DNA from 2 places in the Neobacillus sp. NPDC058068 genome. Region 2 is predicted to be linked to the other one. Evidence: a T-box and tRNA genes for the amino acid it is inferred to sense, from the RefSeq annotation. Region 2 holds a T-box; the other holds one or more tRNA genes.
What was found. A T-box is a leader RNA that pairs with one kind of tRNA and senses whether it is charged. The one in region 2 lies ahead of serS (serine--tRNA ligase), so its partner is inferred to be a tRNA-Ser.

Region 1 (9,008 bases), on a different contig from region 2:
CTAATTCTAGTTCAAGTTGTTGAAATAAGTTAATTAACTGATCTTTTCGTTTATGGTAGGGCTGATTTAGCAGTGGTTTACCTTTGAGCATTAGTAAATCAAAGACCATCAGCCGGCAAGGAGATTTCATAGCTTGCTCGGAAATTTTTTTCACAGCCTTTAAACGCCCTCGGACCTGGATGGCGGAGAAATTGGCTTTATAACCGTTCTCCAAGGATACAAGTTCACCGTCAAACTGAAGTGGTAAATATGCTTTAAATTGCTCCTCATACGCTCGTAAAAATTCTTCAATTTCTGGAAATTGAGGTAAAAGGGGCTTTCCATTTCTGCTTGTTAACGTTATACCGTTAATGGTCCATTCTAATAATGCTCGAAATCCATCGTATTTAACCTCATACAACCAATCAGGACGAACAGGAAGATCAAAGGTAAGACTCGGGAGCATCGGTTTCATCATAGTATATCCCCACCTTTATTATATTTTGTATAATTTTGAACTGTTTCATTCTTTTCCAAATGTTTTATGGAATGTCCTTGTTAAATTGATGCAAAATATAAGCAAAAAAGGAATGGTGAATAACCTTATGCATACGATGTGGAAGGGCAGTATCAGCTTTGGGCTTGTAAACATTCCCATCAAGCTCCATACAGCAACAGAAGATAAAGATATCAAGCTCCGTACGCTCCATAATAAGTGCCATGCACCGATTAAATATGAAAAAATCTGTTCAGTTTGTGAAGAAGAAGTAAAGCCGGATGATATTGTCAAAGCGTATGAGTACACGAAAGGAAAATTTGTTGTTCTTGACCGCGAGGACCTTGAAAAGCTGCAAAAGGAAAATGAAGAGAAAGCAGTGGAAATCATTGATTTCGTTAAAATCGAAGAAATTGATCCGATTTATTTTGACCGAAGCTATTATATGTCTCCGAATGAGGGAGGCAGTAAGGCTTATTCTTTGTTACGAAAAGCATTACAAGAATCACAAAAAGTGGGACTTGCAAAAATTATCATTCGTTCGAAAGAACAGCTGGCTGTCATTCGCGTATATGAAAATACATTGATCATGGAAACGATTCATTATCCTGATGAAGTGCGCAAGTCAGGAGACGTTCCCAACGTTCCAGCAGAAAACAAAGTGACTAAGAAAGAACTGGATACGGCTATCTTACTAATTGATCAATTGACTTCGGAATTCAAGCCGGAAAAATACACGGATGAGTACCGTACAGCACTGCTTGAATTGATTGAATCGAAACGAAATGGAAAAGAAACAGTAACCGCTGCAACCAAGGAAGCACCTTCAAATGTTACCGATTTAATGGCTGCATTACAGGCATCGATTGATCGTACGAAACCCAAAAAAGCCGCAGCATCAAAGAAAAAAGCTGCAGCAAAAATGAAGAAAGAAGCATAAGAAAAAATAAAGCCGATTTGACACGTTGAATCGGTTTTATTTTGCTCCGAATATTTTCAGAATTCCCTAGTTTTAGAAATTGGTTTGACTAAAAGCTGGAAGTGCGGTAAAATAAAATTATGTTAAATATTTATTGGATTATGCAGTCGTAACTGCACGAGATTGTGGGAGATGCTATTCCCCTAAACGTGCCAGTGCGTCTTTTTTATTAATGGAATTGTAAGATTAACTTCATGTGAACAATTTTTTTTTTGGAATAGAAGGGTGATGCACTTGGTTAAGCATCACCTTTTTATCTATATATAGTTATAAGTTTACTAGAAATATAGCTTTACAGCTAACAAACTAGTGTTCAAAAACAGTCATAACTAAGTACAAGGGGTGATACGTTTTGGCGTTTGGCAGAAAAAACGATGAAGAAATCAAACTAGAAGAAACGAAAATTTGGGTATGTAGTTCAGAGAATTGTAAATGCTGGATTCGTGACAATTTTAAAAGCAGTGATGTGCCCCTATGTCCAATTTGCAAAAGTGAAATGAGTGAATCGACAAAAGAACTTCAAGTGATTCATAATCATAGTAAAAATTTCATGTAAGTATATGGAAAAGCAGGAGGAAGTTTATCCCCTGCTTTTTTATTCTTCCAAATGCTCCTTGCAAAACTGCAGGACTAATTTTTCCTCATCCTCTTCAAGGGCAAAGTCTAACACTTTTTCAGTCCCCTTTTCAAAAAAATGGTACTGGGAAAGTCTTTGTCCATTCTCATCACTTACGAAAATTATTTTTAATCCTACACCCTTCTCAGAATAAAGCTCATCTTCCACATCTACATCAAGGTCAAGAAAAAACTCATAGCGGTCACCTGATAATAAACCAAATGGATCTTCTAGTTTATCAACTAAATAGCCAGTAATGTTCAAGCAAATCATCCTTTGCATATTATTTAATCGTCTTATTATACACTCTTTTTGTGATTTAAGAAAAATTAGAATCGGTTTATCCGACTTTATGGCTAAATTGGCTAACCTTATTTGAAGATAATGTGAATAAATGCACAAAAGAGATAACAATTATGGGAGAATGCGGTAATATGAATATGTAATAAACTATGAAAGGTAGGCGCAGGAGAAAAAATAACAAATAATCATGTGAAGTTTTTCACAAGGAGGAGAAAGTGAAGTGACCTTGACGATAGAACCATTACATATTCAATTACAGCCGTTTTTGTTAGCGAAAAAAAATTTTTATCAGCTGTTGCACTTGTTATTTTCTATGCCAGTAAATGTTGATACGTTAATTGGAATTAAAAGAGATGAAACCTTTGAAGAATTAGGAGAATTCCATGAAGGCGGAAAAATCCTTGATGACTATTTTAAACACCTGACTGTTGAGCAAATCAAAAGAGAGCAGCAAGAGTTTCAAAGGCTCTTCATTGGACCAGGCCCGTTAGGTGCGCCTCCGTGGGAATCGTACTACAGGAGCAGGGAACAGCTTTTGTTTGAAGAATGGACCTACCAAATTAGGGAGCTATACCATCGATTTGGACTCCAATATTGCAAAGAAAATAATGAACCAGACGACCATTTTCTACTTGAACTGGAATTTATGATCCATCTTACTGATCTATGTTCTCAAGAAACGAAGGACGACAGGATAGAAAAATTGCTAGCCACCCAGATTAGCTTCCTTGAAGAACATTTACTGATTTGGATTCCATACTTTTGCGAAAAAATTATTGAAAATACAAGTAGTCAATTATATTTGGGAGCGGCGATGCTTCTTGAAGATTTTTTGAGCTTTGATCTGGAATCATTAGTGGAGGTAAGGGAGGGTTCAATATTATGTCTGAAAAACATCCATTAACGAATATGTTAGCCAATAAAATGCAGCGGCGTACGTTTTTGAAATGGTCAGGGGCAATCGGTTTACCTGTGATTGCTGGTGGAATCGGCACAAAGATGCTCGTTGAACGGAAAAAAGAGGCAAAGGCAGTAAGTGCAAAAGATAATGAGCAAATTATTTCTACCTGCAGCGTGAATAACTGCGGCGGGCGCTGTGTAATTAAGGCGCATGTTAAGGATGGGGTGGTTGTGCGGGTAAGTACCGACTCACAAGAAAGCGGAGACTTGTCTGCCCCGCCATTGAGGGCATGTGTCAGAGGAAGAAACTACCGACGGATGCTCTACCATCCGGACCGTTTAAAATACCCAATGAAACGGGTTGGCAAGCGGGGCGAAGGGAAATTTAAACGAATTTCATGGGATGAGGCGATCGAGACGATTGCGTCTGAAGTAAAGCGGATCGGTGATAAATACGGTCCAGAATCCAGGTATGACAATTATGCCTCAGGACAATGCTGGGGGCTTCATGGCGGAAGTGCTGCAGTAAGGAAATTGTTATCGCTTACAGGCGGCTTTCTAAATTATCGTAATGATTATAGTTCCGGTGCAGGGAATGTAGCAACTCCCTTTACGTATGGAACCAACAATTCAGGCAGCAGCTTTGATTCCCTTTTACACTCCAAATACATTATTTTGTGGGGGCAAAATCCGTCTGAAATGATTTTCTCGACGCCATACCGTGAATATTTAATGAAGGCAAAGAATAATGGCGCAAAAATAATTGTCATTGATCCGCGTTATACGGATACGGCCATCGCATTTGCGGATGAATGGATCCCGATTCTGCCTACAACAGATAATGCGATGATGGATGCGATGGGATATGTTATTATTACCGAAAACCTGCACGATCAAGCATTTCTTGATAAATACTGTCTCGGCTTTGATGGTGAGCATATGCCTGATGGAATAGCGAAGGAAGAGTCGCTGAAAAGCTATTTACTGGGGGAAAAGGATGGTACTCCAAAAACTCCGGAATGGGCTGAAAAAATTTGCCGGGTACCAGCTAATAAAATCCGTGAAATTGCCCGGGAGTACGCAAAGACAAAACCTGCAGCGCTGATTCAAGGCTGGGGGCCGCAGCGTCATGCATATGGTGAACAAATTATGCGCGGTGGCGCTCAGTTAGCCTGCCTCACTGGAAATGTCGGCAAGCTTGGCGGTTGGGCAGCTGGCACTGGCTATTGGAATCGCTCGAATATCGTCTTTCCATTTTCCTATGATAATCCAGTAAAAGCGTCTATTCCCTGTTTCCTTTGGACAAAAGCAGTCGAAATGGGAACAGAAATGACTGCAGCAGATGGACTAGAAGGAACAGAACGATTAAATGCGAATATTAAATTAATTTTTAATATGGCCGGAAATATGCTTATTAACCAGCATGCGGATATTAATAAGACACGCAAACTTCTTGAGGATGAAAGCAAAGTAGAATTTATTGTTGTCAGTGATATCTATATGACTCCAAGTGCAAAGTTTGCAGACATCCTATTACCGGGAACGACGTTCTTTGAACGCTATGATATTGGTGTTCCATGGTGTTTTGGCGATTACGTTGTTTTTGGCGAAAAAACAATTGAGCCGCTTTATGAATGCCGTGATGAATATGATGTCTTTGCAGAGGTAGCAGATAAATTAGGTGTGAAAGAAAAGTATACAGAGGGCAGAACCATCCTCGACTTAGTGAAGGAGAGTGTGGAGAGGACCAGGAAAGAATTGGATGCAAACTTTCCAACCTTTGAGGAATTCCGTCAGAAGGGAGTCCATCATTTTAAATATGATGCCCCGCTTGTAGGCTTTAAAGAGCAAATTGATGACTTTGAGAAAAATCGTTTTGAAACACCTTCCGGAAAAATTGAATTATTCTCAAAGACTTTATGGGATATGAATCAGCATGACGAAATTCCAGCAATCGCTAAATATATACCATCGTGGGAAGGACCTGAGGATCCATTAAAGGTGCAATATCCATTGCAGCTTATCAGCTGGCATTATAAGCGGAGATGTCATTCCACCTATGACAATCAAGAATGGCTTGAGGAAGCAGCAAAGCAAGAAATGTGGTTGAATCCTAAAGATGCAGACAAGCGCGGAATAAAAAAAGGTGACCGTGTGCAGGTGTTTAATGAGCGAGGCAGTTTATTGATTGATGTAAAGGTGACGCCAAGAATCACTCCAGGTGTAGCGGGGATCCCTCAAGGTGCCTGGTATACCCCAGATACGGATGGACAGGATCAACGGGGTTCGGTGAATGTGCTGACATCACAGCGGCCAACACCTCTTGCAAAAGCGACTCCGCAACTAACAAACCTTGTTGAAGTCAAAAAAGCTAAGGAGTGAGGATGTTGGCACAGTTAGGGTTTTATATTAATCAAGGTCTTTGCACTGGCTGTAAAGCCTGTAGTGTTTCATGTAAGGATAAAAATAATCTTGATGTCGGTTTGAATTTTCGCCGGGTTTACACTTATGAAGAAGGAACCTTTATCCAGCAGCTATCAAGCGGTTTTGTGAATAACATAAAAGCTTTCTATTTCACGATTGCCTGCAATCATTGTACAAAACCAAGATGTATTCCCAGCTGCCCAACCGGAGCAATCATAAAGAATAAAGAAAATGGGGTAGTTACTATTGATCAAGAAATTTGTGCCGGAGCGCAGCTTTGCGTTAAAGCATGTCCTTACGGTGCCCCGCAATATAATAAACAGAAGTTTAAATCGAATAAATGTGATTTTTGTATTGAACTTCAAGAAAAAGGCGAGGAACCAGTGTGTGTAGCAACCTGCCCAATGCGGGCAATTGAATTTGGGCCGGTAGAAAAGCTGCGGGAAAAATATGGGAGTGTCAGCCAAATTAAAGGGATGCCTAGTAATTCAATTACCCTTCCCAATATTGTCATTTCACCCCACAAAGATGCGAAATTGTCTAGTTTTTAAAAAATAATCAGCTGCAGCGCCACAGGGATTAGAGGCGCTGCGGCTGAATTTTCCAGGTGATTCTATGTCTTTGATTCTAAATTGGTTAGAAAGTCTGCATGCCGATGTGAAAATAACGGAAAAATGTTCAAGGCAGAGAAACTATAGGTCCACCTGCACTGTTTGTGAGCAGGCATGTAAATTGGAAGCAATTTCATTCAATGAAAGAACATTGGTAATCGATTCACAGCGCTGCAATTCCTGCGGAGATTGTATCATTGCCTGTCCCTTGTCAGCCATTAAAGGCTTAGCAGTCACAAGAGAATTTGTTCATACCAGTCTCATTTATAGTGAGACCTATATACCAACGGAAAAGGAATTGTTGATTTATAAAAAAAGAGGAATGAGAGCTATTCAGATAACCGACATTCCACTAAATGAACAATGGGATTTTGTCCTAAGCGAAACAAATCGAATATTGAAGCTCTTAGGTGAAAAAACGATTGAAGTTGTTTGGAATAGTAATGAGGAGAAGCTATCACGCAGAGCCTTGTTTTCCAAACTGCAAAAAGAGGGGAAACAGATAGCTAAAAATATGGCTCCGGTTTCGTGGCAGATGGAAGAAGATGAATGGAATCTGACAAAGTATTATCAAGATTTTCAATTTTACTCAGTTGAAATCGACAAAAATAAATGTACACTCTGCCAGGCGTGTTTTTCCTTTTGCCCGCAAAAACTGTTTAGTTTAGCAGATTCTTTATTGCATATCCATCATGAAAAATGCGTGAATTGTACTGCCTGCACAGATATTTGTGCAGAAGAAGCCATCCGGATGAGACCTGAAATAAAGGAAAAAAGCGACTCGGTTGAGAGCGTTAATACAAACAAATGTCAGGATTGCGGACAGCTATTTTTTTCCTTTCAGGAGGAAAAAGAGAAATGTCATATTTGTATAGACAGGGATCCTGAGTGGTTAAGTCCATTTTAATCAAATTCAATTAAAAAAACGCCAGAATTACTGGCGTTTTTTATTTTCTAATGAAGGAGAAGATGAGATTCGAACTCACGCGACGGTCACCCGCCCTAGCGCATTTCGAGTGCGCCCCCTTATAACCACTTGGGTACTTCTCCACATTGTGTTAAAGTGGGTGAGGGAAGCTGAAATTCTATCATTAAACCACACCCGCAATACCTAATTATTACAGTATTTATTATACCATAATACCTTTAAATCTGGTAGAAAAATTAGGGTTTTTATAGGGCGCGGACAGGTTACCCAGAATAATCTAAGCGACCGTGGAGGTGAGAAAAAAAGGGTACGTCGCTTATAGGTGTGTTAGCCCTGGGCTTTTGGTTTAATCGCAAATAGAGCAACAATTGCTGCCAGAATGCTGAGACTGCTCATGACGATAAAAATCCATTGGTTTGAAAATTTCATTAGCACAGCAATAATCGGCGGACCTGCTGCGACCCCAATAAATCTCATCGAGGCGTAAAACGATGTGATTGTTCCGCGTTCCTTCTTTTCTACTCCATCAGTAATAAGTGTATCAAGACAAGGAAGCCCAATACCGATTCCAATACCACTTATTAAAAACATTGTAATCATATACCACAACTTAATGGAAAACCATAAGGCTCCAATCGAAAGAGCCGCAGCCAGTATACCCCCAAACGTTAACCATTTCATCAATACTTTATTTTTTTTGATGATTTTTCCGCCGATAAATGATGAAAGACAAAGTGCTCCAAGTGGTAAAGCTAGAAAGAAACCTTTTTTAATATCCTTGATTCCATATTCTTTTTCGAATATTTCCGAAAGGTAAAACAGAATTCCGAATAGGACGAGCATTAAAATGCCGCCAATAAAAAAGATGGCGTAAAGCCAACGACCCTTTTCACTAAAGGTCTTCTTAACACCATTAAAGAAATCCCTGAAAGGGACTGGTTTTTGGGAACTTTTTGGAGATTTAACTAGAAAAATCATCATCACAACAGAAATAACACAAAAGACAGGAAAAGAAAGAAAAGGTAAAAACCAAATAAACCCCGCTAGAAATGCCCCGAAGATGGGGCTTAAAACCTTTCCGAAAGTATTAGATGTTTCGATAATTCCCAAACAAACACTAACATCATCCTCATTTTTAAACATATCCCCTACTAATGGAAGTACAATTGGAAATGCCCCGGCTGCGCCCACTCCTTGAAGAGCGCGGCCCGCTAAGATAACCCAATAAGCATTATCCAATTTCCAGGCAGCTCCGCCGGAAATAATTCCGCCAATTCCAGCAATAATGAGGCTTGGGATGATGACTTTTTTTCTGCCGATATGGTCTGATAAATAGCCGGCGATTGGGATTAAAAAAATCGCTACGATTGAATAAACAGTAATAATCATGCTTGTTTGTAACGATGAAATATCTAATTTCTTTTCCATCGAAGGTAAAATAGGAATCAACATAGAATTTCCCAATGTCATAACTAAAGGAATCGAAGATAATGAAAGAATTGCCCACTTTTGCTTTGAGATCTCATCCGAACGTTTATGGCCAGCTTTAGTTTGTTTCTTTTTTGCTGCAGGTGGGCTTTTCGATAATTGCTCAATATGTTCCATTTTTCTCTCAATCCCGCCTTCATTTTATTTATATTGTTAATATGGCTTTTTTCAATATAAAAAAACTATGGGAAATGAATCCTTTTAATGGCAGCAGAAGTTGAAAATTCTAAAAAAATCTCTTGACAGTTGCAGCCAAATTTAATAACATTGAAAACAATATCAAA
Region 2 (9,008 bases):
CTCTCATTTCTTCAACACGGGAGTTTGAAGCTGCGTCAAATTCTAATACATCCGGAATTGTTCCATTTGTGATGCCAAGGCAGGCCGCACATTCATTACAGGGCTCCGAAACAGGGGCCCGTTCACAGTTAATCGCCTTTGCTAGTATTTTAGCGGCGCTTGTTTTACCTGTTCCCCTTGGTCCTGAAAAAAGATAAGCATGTGAAATTTTCTGTTGAAGCAGGGCGTTTTGCAATGTCTTTGTCACGTGTTCCTGCCCTACGACATCAATAAAGTCCTGAGGCCGCCAAACACGATATAAAGCTTGATAAGCCAAATGACACCGCCCCCTTCAAAATTTTTTTATCCTATTCATTATAACGTATCCATTTTACTTTTTTCAAAGTATAAACTAAGATTCACAAAAAAACTCATCTCGGTTATGAGATGAGTTTGATTTTGAAGGAATATGTAAATAACTGCCGTGCACCTTCCTTCGACTGTCGCCCATAAGCGTTACTTAAGCAGTTAGCTCGGCCCAGGCACCCCTGCGGCACATGGGAGCGTCCACTTAATGCTGCTTCCTTCCGGACCTGACATGGTTCATGGATTCCCATTGCGCAGGACCCGAGCGTCAACACCACTTACTTAAGGCAGACCCTACAGACGAACAGCCTCAGAGAAGGGATTCAGTCCCGCTAGAGCGGATTGCGGGTACAGGGCACCGCTACCTCCCCACCTAGCACGGCAAAATTGATACCAAAGTTTAGTGCGTCTTTATCTGACGCTCTATTAGTATATAAACTTTCTCGGAAAAAAGCAATCATTATCGACTGTAAATTTATGTAAGTTTCTATAAATCTCTTTCTTTTCTTGCTTGTTTCTCCCGTTTTTTCCGGTCTCTTATTTTTCGAAAAAAATCTGACAGCAGCTGACCGCACTCCGTTTCCATTACTCCTTTGGTGACTTCGCTTTGATGATTAAAGCGCCCGTCCTGCAAAAGATTCATCAGTGTTCCAGCACAGCCGCCCTTTGGGTCAGCGGCACCATAAACGACCCGTTTGACTCTTGATAAAATAATCGCCCCTGAGCACATTGGACAGGGCTCGAGGGTGACATATAAGACTGCCTCCTCTAGACGCCATGAACCTAATTCACGGCAGGCTTGATCAATCGCGAGCAGTTCAGCATGTGCGACAGCGTTTTGCTCACTTTCACGTAAGTTATGCGCTCGGGAAATGATTTTTCCGTCGAGAACCAGGACCGCTCCGATTGGCACTTCCTCCAGCTCTTCTGCCTTTTTCGCTTCCTTTATTGCTTCCTTCATAAAATATTCGTCATATTCAAACGTCATGGGAATACCACCGCCTTTTAAAAAATGGCTTCGTTCATCGAGCACCGTCATCATGAAATTTACCAATATTATATCATTTATTCAATTCCACCCTCATAAAATAGTTGTAGCGTATTTTGTCAGGAGGGGATCCGGATGCAAATCCATGTGATAAAGAGCAACGAATCATTAACGACGATTGCTAGAACCTATCATACAACCGTTAAGGATATTACCGAGGCAAATGAATTGCCGAATCCAAACAATCTTGTCGTCGGGCAGTCGATTGTCATCCCAATCATTGGCCATTTTTATTTCGTGCAGCAAGGGGATTCCTTATACTCCATCGCTAGAAGGGTCGGCGTCCCTTACCAGGAACTTGCCAGCATTAATCAAATTAACGTAAATCAGCCGCTGAATGTAGGCCTCCGTCTCTACATTCCTACAGCGAAGAAAAGAGATGCCGAGTTTAATGCGTATGTAGAGCCGCGCGGTACGACGGTGGCACCAGTCTTAGAAAGCAGTGCCCGGGAGGCCGCACCTTATCTTACTTATTTGGCACCTTTCAGCTTCCAGGCCCTCCGTGACGGTACATTGAAAGAACCGCTGCTTAATAACTTTCCGGCTATTGCCAAGGCCAACCGCAACGTCTTAATGATGGTGATTAACAATCAGGAGAATGACCAATTTAGCGATGAACTTGGCCGTATCCTCTTAAACGATATCGCGATTCAAGATAAATTTATCAACAATATCGTCACGACCGCTAAAAAATATGGATTTCGTGATATTCATTTTGACTTTGAATTTATACGTCCTGCCGACCGCGAGGCCTACAACCGCTTTTTACGAAAGGCGAAGCAGCGCTTTAAAAGCGAAGGCTGGCTGATGTCGACAGCCCTTGCCCCAAAAACGAGTGCCACACAAAAGGGAAAATGGTATGAAGGCCATGATTATAAGGCCCACGGTGAAATCTCTGACTTTGTCGTGATTATGACGTACGAATGGGGCTATAGCGGCGGCCCGGCAATGGCTGTTTCACCGATTGACCCCGTGCGGAAAGTATTGGAATACGCCATTACTGAAATGCCTTCAACTAAAATTCTGATGGGACAAAATCTCTATGGCTATGATTGGACACTTCCCTTTGTTCAAGGTACGGTAGCAAAAGCGGTCAGCCCGCAGCAGGCAATCCAATTGGCCGCAACTCACAACGTTCCGATCCAATATGACACAAAATCACAAGCACCATTTTTTAAATATACAGCATCGGATGGTAAGCAGCATGAAGTTTGGTTTGAAGATGCCCGCTCCATCCAGGCAAAATTTAATCTCATTAAAGAGTTAAATATTAGGGGAATGAGCTATTGGAAACTGGGTTTAGCCTTCCCGCAAAATTGGCTGTTAATCGTCGACAATTTCAATGTTACCAAACGAGGAACATAAGAAAGCAGAAGCGTTAGACATAAAAAAATTTTTTAGACAAAAACTGCCGTCATTCGGCAGTTTTTTCATGTTTTTGACATAAAATGAGCTACTTCTAAATATTCCATATCCCTTCCTGTTAGAGATTATGATAAAATAAACTTTGTGTCTTTGAGAAAAATTAAAATCCAGGTAATCTGGTGAAACATAGAGTGCAAGCAGTTGGAGAAGGAGGACTCGCAATGGGGGATACACCCTTTATTACCGTCGAAGGGCCGATTGGTGTAGGAAAAACATCACTCGCCAAGGCCATTTCAGAACAATTTAATTTTGCTTTATTAAAAGAGATTGTTGATGAAAATCCATTCTTGGGGAAATTTTATGAAAATATCGAGGAATGGAGTTTCCAAACAGAGATGTTTTTCCTCTGCAATCGCTTTAAGCAATTAGGGGATATCAATACCCATTACTTAAGTCAAAACAAGTCTGTTGTCGCAGACTACCATATTTTTAAAAACCTGATTTTTGCACAGCGAAGCTTAAATCCTGAAGAGTACGAAAAGTACTACAAGATTTATCAGATTTTGACTTCGGATATGCCGAAACCAAATGTCATCATTTATTTGAATGCCAGCTTAGATACACTGTTGAAACGAATTAAAGTCAGAGGGCGCGAAGTAGAGAAGAATATCAGCCCCCTGTATCTAGAACAGCTATCGATTGACTATGAAAATACCATGACGATTTTTGAAAAGGAACATCCGGAAATCCCAGTTCTCCGCTTTAGCGGCGATGAGTTGGATTTTGTAAAAAGCGAACAAGATTTAAACTATATTTTTCAAAAGCTATCTTCATCATTAAAAACTCGCAATAGGTCAAAAACATTATAGAACAGGGGGATGTTAGTGAGTATCGTTATTGGTGGTATGATTGGTCTTGGCAAAACAAGTGTGGCAGACACCTTGAATGCCCACTTTAAAAATAAAGGAATTGAAAGTAAGGTGTTTTACGAAGCGGTCGACGATAACCCGATTCTTCCGCTTTATTATGAACTGACACCTGAAGAATTAGATGCGAAGAGAATTCCCTTTCTCTTGCAGTTATTTTTTCTAAATAAACGCTTTAAAACGGTTAAAGAATGTGTCAGCTGGCAAGAGCCGATTTATACGATTCAAGATCGTTCCATTTATGAGGATTGGTATTTTGCTTATGTGAACAAAAATTTAGGCAGAATATCTGATCTCGAATTTAAAATTTATGAAGAGCTTGTTGAAAATATGTTGGAAGAACTGAATGAACTTCCAAAGAAAGCACCGGATTTAATGGTTTACTTAAAAGGTTCGTTTGATACGGTGATTGACCGGATTATGGCCCGCGGCAGAAGCTTCGAAATCAACCCGGAACTGAAGGAGTATTACTTCGAAGTGTGGAAGGGTTATGATGAATGGGTCATGAATCAGTACGATGCCAGCGAAGTATTAATTATTGATATGGATACGACAGACGTTGTCAACAGTAATGCCGATGCGTTACGCATTTGCCGTGAAGTAGAAGAAAAGCTAAGTGAAATCCTCAACATAGAAAAAACACCAATTGGCTATTAAGCCATTTGGTGTTTTTTCATATTCTTTAGATTTATGAAATTGCACTAATCAACCGTTAAGCGCCTTTTTCTTCGTTCTCGGGCTTTATGGACCTCTCTTATTGACCGTCGACGGCTCTTTTTCCCGCTCACGGGCTTTATGAACCTCTTTTATTGACCGTTGACGGCTCTTTTTCATGTTCTCGGGCTTTATGAACCTCTCTTATTGACCGTTGCTGGCTCTTTTTCATGTTCTCGGGCTTTATGAACCTCTCTTATTGACCGTTGACGGCTCTTTTTCATGTTCTCGGGCTTTATGAACCTCTCTTATTGACCGTTGACGGCTCTTTTTCATGTTCTCGGGCTTTAATGAACCTCTCTTATTGACCATTGACGGCTCTTTTTCATGTTCTCGGGCTTTATGAACCTCTCTTATTGACCATTGACGGCTCTTTTTTCCGTTCACGGGCTTTATAAACCTCTCTTATTGACCGTTGCTGGTTTTTCCCCTAATTAAACATCGAGCATAAATTTGTAAAAAAAAATCCGTTACAAGTAAATGTAACGGACCTTTATCTCCAGTTTTTATGCGCGATTGTATCATCTTATGGAGGAGGAAGAGGGATTCGAACCCCCGCGCGGTTTGACCCGCCTGTCGGTTTTCAAGACCGATCCCTTCAGCCAGACTTGGGTATTCCTCCGTATCGACAAATGATACTTTAACATATATTTTTAACTGTGTCAAACGATATTATTAAAATTTCCGGATGGGGACTAACCATCCGGAAATTTAATGTTTGTTACTCTGGCTTAATAACCGCACGACCGCCCATATACGGACGTAATACCGTTGGAATTACGACACTTCCGTCTGCCTGCTGGTAATTTTCTAATAAAGCAGCGACCGTACGGCCAATCGCAAGACCAGAACCATTTAACGTATGAACATGCTCCGGCTTCGCCTTCGGATCACGGCGGAAGCGGATGTTCGCCCGGCGCGCCTGGAACGCTTCAAAATTACTGCAAGAAGAAATCTCGCGGTACGTCCCATAACTTGGAATCCAAACTTCAATATCATACTTTTTCGCAGCCGTAAAGCCGAGGTCACCGGTACACATGCTCAAGACACGGTACGGAAGCTCCAGCAATTGCAGCACTCGTTCAGCGTCATTCGTCAGTTTTTCAAGCTCTTCGTAAGAATCCTCTGGCTTCACAAACTTGACAAGCTCAACCTTATTGAACTGGTGCTGGCGAATCAAGCCCCGTGTATCACGGCCGGCTGAACCCGCTTCAGAGCGGAAACATGCGCTATAGGCAGCATAGCGGATTGGCAGCTGATCGCCGCTTAATATTTCATCGCGATAAAGGTTGGTGACAGGCACCTCTGCCGTTGGAATTAGGAAGTAATCTTCATTTTCAATCAAGAAGGCGTCTTCTTCAAATTTTGGCAGCTGGCCGGTCCCCGTCATGCTGGCGCGATTCACTAAATAAGGCGGTAATATTTCCGTATAACCGTGTTCATCGATATGAAGATCGAGCATGAAGCTCATCAATGCACGTTCTAAACGGGCACCTAACCCCTTATAAAAGACAAATCTGCTTCCTGTAACCTTGCCCGCACGTTCAAAGTCAAGAATCCCTAAATGATCGGCAACATCCCAATGCGGTTTCGCTTCAAATTCAAACTCACGCACTTCGCCCCAGTTTCTGATTTCAACATTATCATCTTCAGTTTCGCCAATCGGAGTGCTTTCATGCGGGATATTCGGGATACTTAAAAGCAATTGCTCTAAGGTCTCTTCTACCCCGCGCAGCTCGTCATCAAGCGTTTTAATTTGATCGCCGACTTCACGCATTTCTTTAATTAAATGATCGGCATCCTGTTTGTCACGCTTTAAGGCCGCAACCTGCTGCGTGACCTCATTCCTTCTTGATTTAAGTTTTTCAGTCTCGACAATTAATTCGCGTCTTTTCAGATCCAGTTCTTCAAACTGACCGAAATCTGTTAAATCTTCGCCGCGATGCTGCAGCTTTTCTTTTACTTCTGAAAAATTAGCTCTTAATACTTTAATATCTAACATTTGTCCGCACTCCTTTTTTAAATTTAATAACCGGGCGCTTCCGCTTTAAAAAATAGGCTGTGTTAAAAGTGAATGTTGATTTCCGTTCCAGGCGCTTCGCTTTCCGCGGGGCGGGCGGTGAGCCTCCTCGGCGCTAAAGCGCCTGCGAGGTCTCACCTGTCCCGCTGCTCCCGCAGGAGTCTCGCGCCTTCCACTCCAATCAACATTGTGCTCAAAATCAACAATGTTCTTTAACACAGCAAAAAATAAAAAACTCCCGCCCCTAATACAGGGACGAGAGTTGCTCGCGATACCACCCTGGTTGACTAAAAATCAGTCCACCTCGAAAAAACGTTAACGGTTTTTCACCGAAAGTACTTACTGACCTCACTTGAGGTGTTCCGCACCTTGCTCGAGGAGGGATTCACAAGACCATCCACCGGTTCACACCAGCCACCGGCTCTCTTTTAGAATGAGTCACTTGTTACTAGTTCCTCTCATAGCTTTATTCGTTATTATATTGTTTAATAATTTACTACAATTATTAACCGATTGCAACTACCTTATTCAAAATTTCTTGCTTTTGCTTCCTTCACCATCTCGACGAAGTAGGCGGTAAGACGATGATTGTCTGTCAACTCCGGATGGAACGAACAGCCAAGAAAATGTCCATCCCGTGCGGCGACAATGCGGTCATGATGTTTAGAAAGAATTTCAACATTCTCTCCCGCTTCAACGATGTGCGGCGCCCGGATAAAAACTGCCGGGAAACTGTCAGCGACATCTTTAATCGCAAGGTCGGCCTCGAAGCTGTCCACCTGGCGTCCAAATGAGTTGCGTTCAACCTTAATATCCATCACACCGATGTGCGGCTCACTATAGCCGACAAGGTCCTTTGCTAACAGAATCAAGCCTGCACATGTTCCAAACATGGGTTTCCCCTCATGAGCAAATCGCTTCAGGTCATCCATAAAATCATACTTATCAATTAAGCGCCGCATTGCCGTGCTTTCGCCCCCAGGAAGAATAAGGCCGTCTACATCCGCTAATTCTTCCTTTCGTTTGACAGCAACCGCCTCGACATCACATGCTTCTAACGAACGAATATGTTCGCGAACAGCTCCTTGCAAAGCGAGAACGCCGATTTTCACCATGAATTACCAGCCTCTTTCCTGCATACGTGCTTCAGGTGCCAATGATGAAATATCAATCCCCTTCATCGGTGTTCCTAAATCCTTGGAAAGCTCAGCAATCAATTTATAGTCTTGGAAATGCGTAGTCGCTTCCACGATCGCTCTTGCAAATTTAGCAGGATTTTCTGATTTAAAAATACCAGAGCCGACAAAAACGCCATCCGCTCCTAATTGCATCATTAGCGCAGCATCAGCAGGAGTTGCCACACCACCGGCTGCAAAGTTAACAACCGGAAGACGTCCAAGACGCTTAATTTCTAGAAGCAATTCGTATGGCGCGCCTAACAGCTTTGCTTCTGTCATTAACTCGTCCTCATTCATGCCGACAACTTTACGAACCTGGGCATTCACCTTGCGAATATGGCGGACAGCCTCAACAATATTTCCTGTTCCAGGTTCACCCTTCGTCCGAAGCATTGAAGCTCCTTCACCAATTCTGCGGGCAGCTTCGCCAAGATCGCGGCAGCCGCATACAAACGGTACAGTATAGTCTCTTTTATTTAAATGGTATTCCTCATCAGCAGGAGTCAAAACTTCACTCTCATCGATATAGTCGACACCCATTGCTTCAAGAATACGCGCCTCGACAATATGACCGATTCTTCCTTTTGCCATCACAGGGATTGTAACAGCACCCATAACCGCTTCAATGATCCTCGGGTCTGCCATCCTTGCCACGCCGCCAGCAGCGCGGATATCTGAAGGAACACGTTCTAAAGCCATTACTGCCACTGCGCCCGCTTCCTCAGCAATTTTCGCCTGCTCCGCGTTGACTACATCCATGATGACGCCGCCTTTTTGCATTTCAGCCATACCGCGTTTTACAAGATCTGTACCTGTTATCATTTGTTAAAATCCCCCTTTTATTTTAATATTTAGAAAAATATTTGCATCATTTAGGAAATTTCCCACTTAATTAATCGGAATTATTTTTCCCCATAAAATCATTAAAGCAACAAAAAAGGATTCCTGTCAAGACAAGAATCCTCTCTGCTTTATTTCCATAATGGTTTATTTAAACCAGCCTTTTACCGCGGAAGAAATTCCATCCCAGACATCTCCGAAGAAATTGCCGATACCACGCATCATGAGTACAAACCAATTTGCTTTTTCGACTTCTTGAGCGGCAATGACATCAACCTGAGCTGTCTTCTGGCCCTCTCCGGTTAGGAAGCTGACTTTTTCGCCACTTTTCGGTTTAACTGTTAAATAACCAATTTTTTCATCTTTTTTAATTGGTGCCGTTAACTCGCCATCTTTATTGATTTTCGTTTTATCCAGCACCAGTTCAGTTTGGTAATTTTTCTTATCACCATTTTGAATCACCATTTTAATTGCTGACTTTGTGTAAATTTTTACCTGGTCCTCTTTCCCTTTAATGACCGGGATTGTTGTATGTCCTTTAACTTGATAATGTTTAGGAACAAGCTGCTCTT

Region 1: it encodes a tRNA-Ser, which carries the amino acid that the T-box ahead of serS (serine--tRNA ligase) is inferred to sense. The anticodon was not compared.

The regions. Positions count from the first base shown of each region.
Region 1 covers NZ_JBHVSI010000036.1:394-9,401, reverse strand. Annotated here, with positions in the region: gene ACFVSW_RS26580 (DNA ligase D) at 1-454, opposite strand, end outside; gene ku (non-homologous end joining protein Ku) at 585-1,415, shown strand; gene ACFVSW_RS26570 (cold-shock protein) at 1,807-2,010, shown strand; gene ACFVSW_RS26565 (DUF6509 family protein) at 2,050-2,343, opposite strand; gene ACFVSW_RS26560 (TorD/DmsD family molecular chaperone) at 2,594-3,277, shown strand; gene ACFVSW_RS26555 (DMSO/selenate family reductase complex A subunit) at 3,256-5,655, shown strand; gene ACFVSW_RS26550 (DMSO/selenate family reductase complex B subunit) at 5,658-6,248, shown strand; gene ACFVSW_RS26545 (4Fe-4S dicluster domain-containing protein) at 6,313-7,215, shown strand; tRNA gene ACFVSW_RS26540 (tRNA-Ser) at 7,270-7,358, opposite strand; gene bcbE (bacillibactin exporter BcbE) at 7,564-8,841, opposite strand.
Region 2 covers NZ_JBHVSI010000043.1:3,905-12,912, forward strand. Annotated here, with positions in the region: gene dnaX (DNA polymerase III subunit gamma/tau) at 1-316, opposite strand, end outside; RNA gene ffs (signal recognition particle sRNA large type) at 462-727, opposite strand; gene tadA (tRNA adenosine(34) deaminase TadA) at 833-1,333, opposite strand; gene ACFVSW_RS27595 (LysM peptidoglycan-binding domain-containing protein) at 1,469-2,758, shown strand; gene ACFVSW_RS27600 (deoxynucleoside kinase) at 2,980-3,627, shown strand; gene ACFVSW_RS27605 (deoxynucleoside kinase) at 3,637-4,341, shown strand; tRNA gene ACFVSW_RS27610 (tRNA-Ser) at 4,928-5,020, opposite strand; gene serS (serine--tRNA ligase) at 5,120-6,400, opposite strand; T-box leader at 6,667-6,889, opposite strand; gene pdxT (pyridoxal 5'-phosphate synthase glutaminase subunit PdxT) at 6,943-7,533, opposite strand; gene pdxS (pyridoxal 5'-phosphate synthase lyase subunit PdxS) at 7,537-8,418, opposite strand; gene ACFVSW_RS27630 (serine hydrolase) at 8,584-9,008, opposite strand, start outside.